DNA from 2 places in the Pseudoduganella albidiflava genome. Region 2 is predicted to be linked to the other one. Evidence: riboswitches for the same ligand, from Rfam matches in the RefSeq annotation. Region 2 holds a riboswitch; the other holds the start of a gene.

Region 1 (3,971 bases), 130 kb from region 2:
TCGACGATCACGGCCAGCCCGCGCCGCTTGGCCTGCGTGCCTTCGCCGACCCCGTCGACGATGTACGGGTAGATGCCCGGCAGGTCGCCGGCGATCAGGCTCGGGTAATCGTCGCTGGCCAGGCCCACCGCCTTCCCGGGCAGGAATTCGTAGGTGGAGTGGCGCCCCACGTGCACCAGGGCGTCGGCCCTGAAACGGTCGCGCACCCAGTGATAGAAGCCGAGGTACTGGTGCGGCGGCGTGATGCTGGTGTTCGCATGCAGCAGTTCCTCGTCCACTTCCCAGCCGCGCGGCGGCTGCGGGCCGATGAACACATTGCCGAACACCAGGCCCGGCACCAGCATGCGGCCCTGGTCGACCATGATCCTGCCGGGCGCGGCGCCCCACCCTTTCAGGCCCTCGATGCCATAGCCGGCGACCTTGCGGTTGAGTGCATCCAGCCCGGCGCAGCGGCGCGCCGCCCGCACGTCGAGGCAGGCGCGGTACCCTTCGCCCAGCGCTTCCAGGTCGTGCATCGCCGCTTCCCGCCGCGGGTGATCGGCGCCTTCCACGAGATGCTGCAATTCCTTGACGATCACGTCGACCTGCTTGCGGCCCAGCAGCCATTCGCCGGCCTTCTCCGCGTCCAGTACGTCCGCATGCAGCCGGCCCAGCAGGCCGCTGGTCATCTCGCGCTGCACGCGCGGCGACAGGGCGGCGAACCATGCCGCATAGTCCGCCGCGCTCACGGTGTTCACGGTGCCGGCTAGCTCGCGCAGCGCGCCGCGGTCTTCCGGCAGGTTGACGCCCTGCGCCATGATCCGGTCGAGCAGCGCCTCGGGCGACGCGGGCAGCTCGCCCATCGTATAGCCGGCGTCCTTCAGCGCATGGAGCATGTCGAACAGCGAGGCCGGCACGTCCAGGTTGTCGGCGCCGATATTCTGGCGGCCCGGCGGGTGGTTGTAGTAGATCAGCGCCACGCGCTTGTCGCGGTTCGGCTTGTCGCGCAGCGCCAGCCAGCGGTTGACGCGCGCCGCCAGCCGCGCCGCCTCGGCATCGAGCATGACCGGCGGACGGTTCTCGATGCCGGTCAGCCGGTCGCGTTGCGCCTGGCCCAGGGCGGCCACCACGATCGGCTGGCCGATGCCCTGCAATTCCGGCAGCGCCACGCGGTACTGCACCGAATCGGGCGGCAGGCCGTCCGGCGACAGGCGCCACTGCAGCGCCGTGCGGTCGGACAGCCGGATCCCCTTGAACACGGGAATATCGAGGCGCTTCAGCGCTTCGGCGACGGCTTTGCGCCCCTCGGCCGCGCCGACCACGAAATCCTGCAGCACCACCAGCGCCGCCGGCCGCGCCGGGGCCACCAGCTCGGGCAAACGTTCCAGCGCCTCGCGGGAAGCGCCGCCCCAGCGCGTGAGCACCTGCACGCACGGCTGGCCGCCGGCCTCGATGCGCGCGCACACGGCGGCCGGCACGGCCGCATCCATGTTCGACAGGTCCAGCACCACCACGGCCGGCCGCGCCGTCAAGCCCAGCTGCGCGCCGCGGCCCCAGGCTGCCGCGTCGGCCAGTTCGCGCCGGCCCACGCGCACGCGCAGCGTCGGTTCCGCTTGCGCGCTGGCCAGCGGCGTGGCCGGGTGCAGCCGGTGGGCGAACAGCGCGGCAGTATTGTCGACACCGCCGGCCTGCCACAGGCGGCGCGCCGCCAGCCAGTGTGGCGCGGCGGGATGCGCCTGTGCGGCCCGCAGCGCGGCGGGCGGCGGGTTTTCCGCCGACAGGTCGCGCAGTGTATCGGGAGGAAAATCGCGCAGCGCGCCATGGCCGTCGCGGCTCATCAGGCTGAGGCTGGCCTCGCCGTTGAAGGCCAGTACCGCCGTGCGCGGTTTCGCATGGCGGGCCAGCGCGGTCTTCAGGCGATGGGCCGGATCGCCGAACAGCGACACGGCCAGGATGGTATCGGCGCCGCCCACCAGGCGCGCCATGTCGCGCTCGCCCAGCGCCATCCACTGCGCCGGGGTGCGCAAGTCGATGCGGTCTTGCGGATGCAGGGCCAGGTGGCGGTGCGCCGCCTCGATCGCGACGGGCGCGGCACGCTCGGTGACGATGGCGAACAGCACGGCGGCCTGGCCGCGCGCGCAGGCCAGGATGCACAGCAGCGCGGCCAGGGCGCGCACGAGTGGGGAAATGCTCAATTGATCCGACCGGTCCGGCCGTGCCCGCGAGGGCCGGCCATGAATACGCAACAGGCCGGCCCACACCCCGGGATCCGGCACATCATTGCAAACGGCCGGTCTTCTGGCTTGCCGTCATTCTGGCCGGTGCGTGCCTTCCCGTGTCGTGTCTCGACACAGTGGCGGTGGCGCCGGTTCGTCAGGCTTACAGCAGCGGGGGCTGCGCCGGACTGGCGGAGGATGGTCATCCCGCGCGTCACCGGCTTCCCGTTTCACCCTCCGGCCGGCTGGCAGGAAGGCACCGTTTGCTCAAGCGCCGGATTCTACATGCAAGGCTGCCGCTTTGTCACATCCGCAAGCGGCCCAGCCGCCACAGGCCCGCCAGCTGCACGGCCCCCGCCAGCACGAACAGGGCAAGCAGGGCGGCCAGGCCATCCCGGCCGGGCATCCCGTCCGGCACGCGCGGCACGAACCCGGGCTGCCTGGCGAAATCGGCCGTGCCGAACGGGCGGTCGTTGAACAGGTAGGGATAGTAGAACGTGCGGATCTGCCGGTGGAACGCCGCGATCGCGTCCTGGTACGCCAGTTGCGCCGGCAGGTCCGTGCCGGCCAGCCGGTGCAGCACGGCCTGCGCGCCCACGCCCGGCAGCAGCCAGCCGAGCCGGCCCGTCCACGCCTGCCGCGCCAGCAGGCCGCCGCGATAGTCGCGCGCCGCGCCGGCCACGCTCTCGTCGCCCACCTGGTGGAAGGCGAAGTACCACTTCCAGTGGAACCTGCGCGGTACCGCGGTGTGATCCTTCCATTCCGGATGGCTGGCAACGAACTTGCGCATGGTTTCCTCGCGCGGCAGTTCCCAGGCGCCATGCACGACCTGCCGCTGGGCCAGCATCAGGTCGACGCCCTGGTGCACGGGGATCGCCCGGATCAGCGCCACGTTGGCCAGTGCCGGCAGCACCAGCGTGAGCACGGCCCACGCTCCCATCAGCACGGTGGCGTTGGTCACGGAGCGCCAGTGCAGCGTGGCGACCAGCAGCGACAGGCCGGTCCAGAAGGCCAGGCAGGCCGCCGTCACCGCCAGCACGATGCCGGTCGCCACGATGCCGGTGCCGGACAATGCCGCGCCCACGCACGCCGGCACGGCCAGGCACAGGAACAGCAACGCATAGCGCAAGCCCGCGCGGCGCCGCCACAGCCGCCCCGCGTCGGGCATCGCCAGCAGGAGCCGCAGCCGGCCCGTCTGCCGCTCGCCCGACACCAGGTCGTGCAACAGCGCGATCGCGAACAGCGGCGCCAGGTAGATCAGCACGAAGGCGAAGTCGAAGCGGCCCGGCAGCGCCACTTCCGGGTTGAACGTTTCGCCTTCGTAGAGCTGGGCCTGCAATCCCAGCGCGCGGATGCGCAGCACGTATGGCGCCACGTCGCGCAGGCCCAGCGCCAGGAACGCCGCGGCCGATGGCGGATCCCATGTGTTGTAGAACGTGTAGTAGGCCGGATTGCCGGCATCCTTGCTGTCCGGGTAGCGCGCCGCCAGCGCGGCCACGTCCTGTTCATGCAGCGGTGCCAGGCGGGCGATGGTCTGCCGCTGGCGTTCGACTTCCCGCATGCCCGACCAGACAGCCAGCGCGGACAGCAGCAACAGCAGCAGCAAGGCGCAGGCGGACAGCCGCGAGCGCAGCACCAGCCGCATTTCGTGGGCAAGCCAGTTCATCGCGCGATCCTCCCCAGCCGGCCCGCCAGCACCCAGGCCAGCGTGCCCAGTGCGGCCAGCCACAGGGCCAGCACGCCGGCCGCCGGAGCCACGCGCCGCAGCGTGGTGGC
Region 2 (3,971 bases):
GATGCCGACCGCCGCCGCGCAGACGGTGCGCAAGGACCTGGACATGGCGTTCGTGGTCGATACCTCGGGATCGCTGCAGCCTTCGGCCGCGACGGTCAGGACGTCGGCCAAAAGCTTCCTGAACAAATTCAATGTCACGCAGGACCGGGTCGCGCTGCTGCACTTCGCGTCGGGCGTGGAAGTGGACCAGCCGATCGCCACCTCCGGCCGGGGTTTCAAGCGCGATGCGATGCTGTCGTCGATTTCGGGCTACGCATTCTCGGGCGGCACCTCGTCGTTCGAAGGGATGCGGCGGGCGCGCGACGAGCTCAACGCGATCCCGACCCTGAGCCGCTCCAGCCTGCGCGTGATCGTCTTCTTCTCCGACGGCGCGCCCACGTCGTTCGGTGTCAATCTGCCGTTCGGCGCATGCGCCAGGCCCGGCGCGCTCGATGCGGTCGGGCAGGGCCTGCTCAGGCTGGACACCGAGTACGAGTTCGTCAGCACCGCCTGCAAGGTGGAAAGCGAAGCGTGGAAGACGATGAAGAAGCTGCCGAAGTTCTATAACGCGGTCGATCCCGCGGCAACCGAGTTCCCGATCGTGTCCACGCCGACGGCGACGCTGCCGCGCCCGGTGACCGAGGATATCGGCTCCGAGTCGATGTACAAGCAGAACGTCAGCCGCGCCGCGCGCAACCTTGCCGAAGCCATGGCCGCCAGGGCGCGCAAGGACGGCATCTTCGTCTTCACGCTGGGCATGGGCTCCTCGCTGAAGGAAAAGAACGCCGACAACGAAACCGGCGAATCCATCCTGAAATGCATGGCCAACGTGGCCGACGGCCCATCGCGCTGCTACGACGCCAGCAAGCCGGTCGGCATGTACTGCTATGCGGCCACGGATGCCGACCTGACGCCGTGCTTCTCGAAGCTGGCCTCGGCGATCCTGCGCATTTCCAAATAGATTCCGGCGGCTTCCGCTTGACGCTTGTGTGAATCCGGTCATGTTCGCTATGCTTCGGCTGGTTTTCCACCAGCCCGCGTGCCCGCCATGACCGTCCCCGCCTCCAGAACCGATCGCTGCTTCGTCATCATCAACCGCCTGGTCAGCCTGCTGCTCCTGCTCGCTCTGCTGGGCATGCTCGCAGGCGCTGCGGTGCTGGGCTACCTGTCGCTGGCGCGCGGCCCGGTGAAGGGGCCGGGGATGGTCAAGGCCGAGGAAAAAACCGCGGAAGCCGGCAAGCGCGTCGTCCTCGGTTTCGCGGCAGTGGAAAAGGTCCATGGCGCCGATATCGACATGGTCCGGCTCGTCGTGATGGACCGGGAGCGCGATTACTCGTACGAGCGCAGCGACGGAACACGCAATGTGCTGTTCATCCACGGTGCCGGCCAGCCATCGCACTGGCTGTTCAAGGAGCACGGGAACACGGTGACGGTCCTGCGGCAGTTGCAGGAAAGCGAGCACCGCGCTGGCTCGCCCGCGCTGGCGCTCTACATCGAATACACCACGCCCCGGCCAGCCGATGCGGTTCCGGACGGTAGAAGGCCGGTGTTGAACTTCGGACTGGCCAGGCCCGACGGTACCGGCATGACCGTCGTACTGAAGGACATCACGCGGGTATTGTCCCATCGCGTGACCGCCGAGCGGCGCGTCACCGTCCTGTTCCAGCGCGGTACCGCACTCTGGCAAGCCACCATCGCGCTGGATGATTTCACCATCGTCGGCGAGCGCGAAGTGGCCAGGCTGCCGACTTCGATCTGACGCCATGGCGCCCCCGGCCAATCACCGGGCCGGCATGGCGACGCAGCAAAATTGCTATGCCACGGCATTGCATTTCGGTTACCATGCGCGCTTGGGTGCGCTCTTCCCGTTCCGGGGAAAGCGTTAAACGGGAAACCGGTGAAGCCGCCACGCGCGGCCATTCCGGTGCAGCCCCCGCTGCTGTAAGCCTGACGGATTCCGCCTGTTAGCCACTGCGATCGCTCGCGGGAAGGCGCGGATGAAGAATGACGGCGAGCCAGAATACCGGCCCAAGCAAGTCAGCACCATTCCCCGGGGTGACGGGAAGCCGCTGTCGAAGCGGCCTGCCGTCCCGGCCCCGCCTCGACCGTCTTTTCATCCTCCCGCCGGTGCTCTTATGGACCATTCGACGGGAGGATTCGAATGCATATCATGGAAGGTTTCCTGCCGCCCGCGCACGCGCTGGGCTGGTCGGCCGTCTCCGCCTGTTTCCTGGCCGCGGGCCTGCGCGCGATGGCGCGCGACCTGCGCCAGCATCCCGAACGGCGCATGCTGTTCGGCGTCGCCGCGGCATTCGCGTTCCTGCTCTCGGCACTGAAGCTGCCATCCGTCACGGGCAGCTGTTCGCATCCCACCGGCGTGGGGCTCGGCGCATTGCTGTTCGGCCCCGCCGCGATGGTGCCGGTCGGCTTCGTGGTGCTCCTGTTCCAGGCCCTGCTGCTGGCCCATGGCGGCGTGACGACGCTGGGCGCCAACATCTTCTCGATGGCCGTCGTCGGCCCGTTCGTGGCTTACGGCGTGTTCCGCGCCGCCGCCGCGCTGGGCATGTCGCGTTCCGCCGCCGTGTTCGCCGCGGCGTGCCTGGGCGACCTGGCCACGTACGCCACCACCTCGCTGCAACTGGCCTGGGCGTTTCCCGATCCGGTGGGCGGCATGGCCGCTTCGCTGGCCAGGTTCGCCGGCATCTTCGCCCTGACCCAGGTGCCTATCGCCATCAGCGAAGGGTTGCTGACGGTGCTGGTGGTGAACGCCATCGCCCGTTTCCACGGCCATGAACAGCAGGCCGCGCCGGTGTTCGCGCACCGTGGCAGGGAGCGCACATGAGGCGACAGATGAGGTTGAAGATAAAGGCGCGCACCTGGCTGGCCTGGATCGCGATCGTGCTGCTGACGGTACTGCCCTTGTGGCTGGCCGGCGGGGCCGCGTTCGGCGGCGCCGATGACCTGGCGCGCGAAGCCATCGGCACCATCGCGCCGGGCTATGCGCCGTGGTTCTCTCCCGTGTTCGAGCCGGCCAGCGGCGAGATCGCCTCGCTGCTGTTCGCATTGCAGGCTGCACTGGGCGCGGGCGTGATCGGCTACTGGCTGGGCCTGTCGGTCGGGCGCGAGCGGGCCCGCGCGGCCGCGGGAAAATCCGATGCTGGTTGAAACAGCAGCTTACGCGAGCCGCTGGCGCGGCGTTGCGCCATCGGCCAAGGCATTGTTCGCGCTGGCGGGCATCGCTGCCGCATGGATCGCCTGCCGGCCCGCCACGCTGGCGGTCCTGGCGCTGCTGCCGATGCTCGCTGCGCTGCTCGGCGCACGCGTGCCGCTGCGCACCTGGCTGGCGGTGGCACGGGCACCGCTCGGTTTCCTGCTGCTGGCCTGCGCCACCTTGCCGGTCGGCCCCGGCGTGCATGGCAACTGGCAGTGGAATGGCGCGATGGTGCCGGTGGCGGTGCACGCGGGCTTGCGGGCGCTGGCCGTGCTGGCGGCGCTGCTGGGCTTCGTGCTGACCACGCCGCTGCCCGACCTGCTGTCGCTGCTGCGCCGCCTGCGCACGCCGGAGGTGCTGCTCGACCTGATGGCGCTGTGCTACCGCATGCTGTTCGTGCTGCGCCGCGCCTGGGACGACGGTGTGGAGGCGCAGCGCGCGCGCCTGGGCTATCCCGGCTGGCGCCATGGATGGGTACAAACATGGCGTTCGACCGGCCTGCTGGCCGGCCATGTCGCCCAGCAGGTCTGGCTGCGGGCGGCTGCGCTGCAGGTGGCCGCGGATGCCCGTTCCTATACCGGCACACTGCGTTTCCTGCCCGCCGCATTCCCCCGGGCGCGGCGCCAGAACGCGCTGGCGCTGCTGGCCGGTGCGCTGCTCGTCGCGCTGGCGCTGGGAGACCGCTGGTGACGGACCATCCCGTGCTCGAACTGGCCGGCGTGGATCACGTCTATCCGGATGGCGGCACCGGCCTGCGCGGCTGCACGCTGGCGCTCGGCCG

What was found. A riboswitch is a leader RNA that binds a small molecule or an ion and turns the genes downstream of it on or off. The one in region 2 is predicted to bind cobalamin.
Region 1: it holds a riboswitch for cobalamin, as region 2 does, so the genes downstream of both, EYF70_RS18185 (cobaltochelatase subunit CobN) here and EYF70_RS18690 (energy-coupling factor ABC transporter permease) in region 2, are expected to answer to the same signal.

What each region holds. Positions count from the first base shown of each region.
Region 1 covers NZ_CP036401.1:4,415,149-4,419,119, forward strand. Annotated here, with positions in the region: gene EYF70_RS18185 (cobaltochelatase subunit CobN) at 1-2,174, opposite strand, end outside; cobalamin riboswitch at 2,251-2,474, opposite strand; gene EYF70_RS18190 (ABC transporter permease) at 2,500-3,861, opposite strand; gene EYF70_RS18195 (ABC transporter permease) at 3,858-3,971, opposite strand, start outside.
Region 2 covers NZ_CP036401.1:4,540,927-4,544,897, reverse strand. Annotated here, with positions in the region: gene EYF70_RS18700 (VWA domain-containing protein) at 1-940, shown strand, start outside; gene EYF70_RS18695 (hypothetical protein) at 1,028-1,738, shown strand; cobalamin riboswitch at 1,815-2,025, shown strand; gene EYF70_RS18690 (energy-coupling factor ABC transporter permease) at 2,141-2,821, shown strand; gene EYF70_RS18685 (energy-coupling factor ABC transporter substrate-binding protein) at 2,830-3,144, shown strand; gene EYF70_RS31680 (CbiQ family ECF transporter T component) at 3,134-3,880, shown strand; gene EYF70_RS18675 (energy-coupling factor ABC transporter ATP-binding protein) at 3,877-3,971, shown strand, end outside.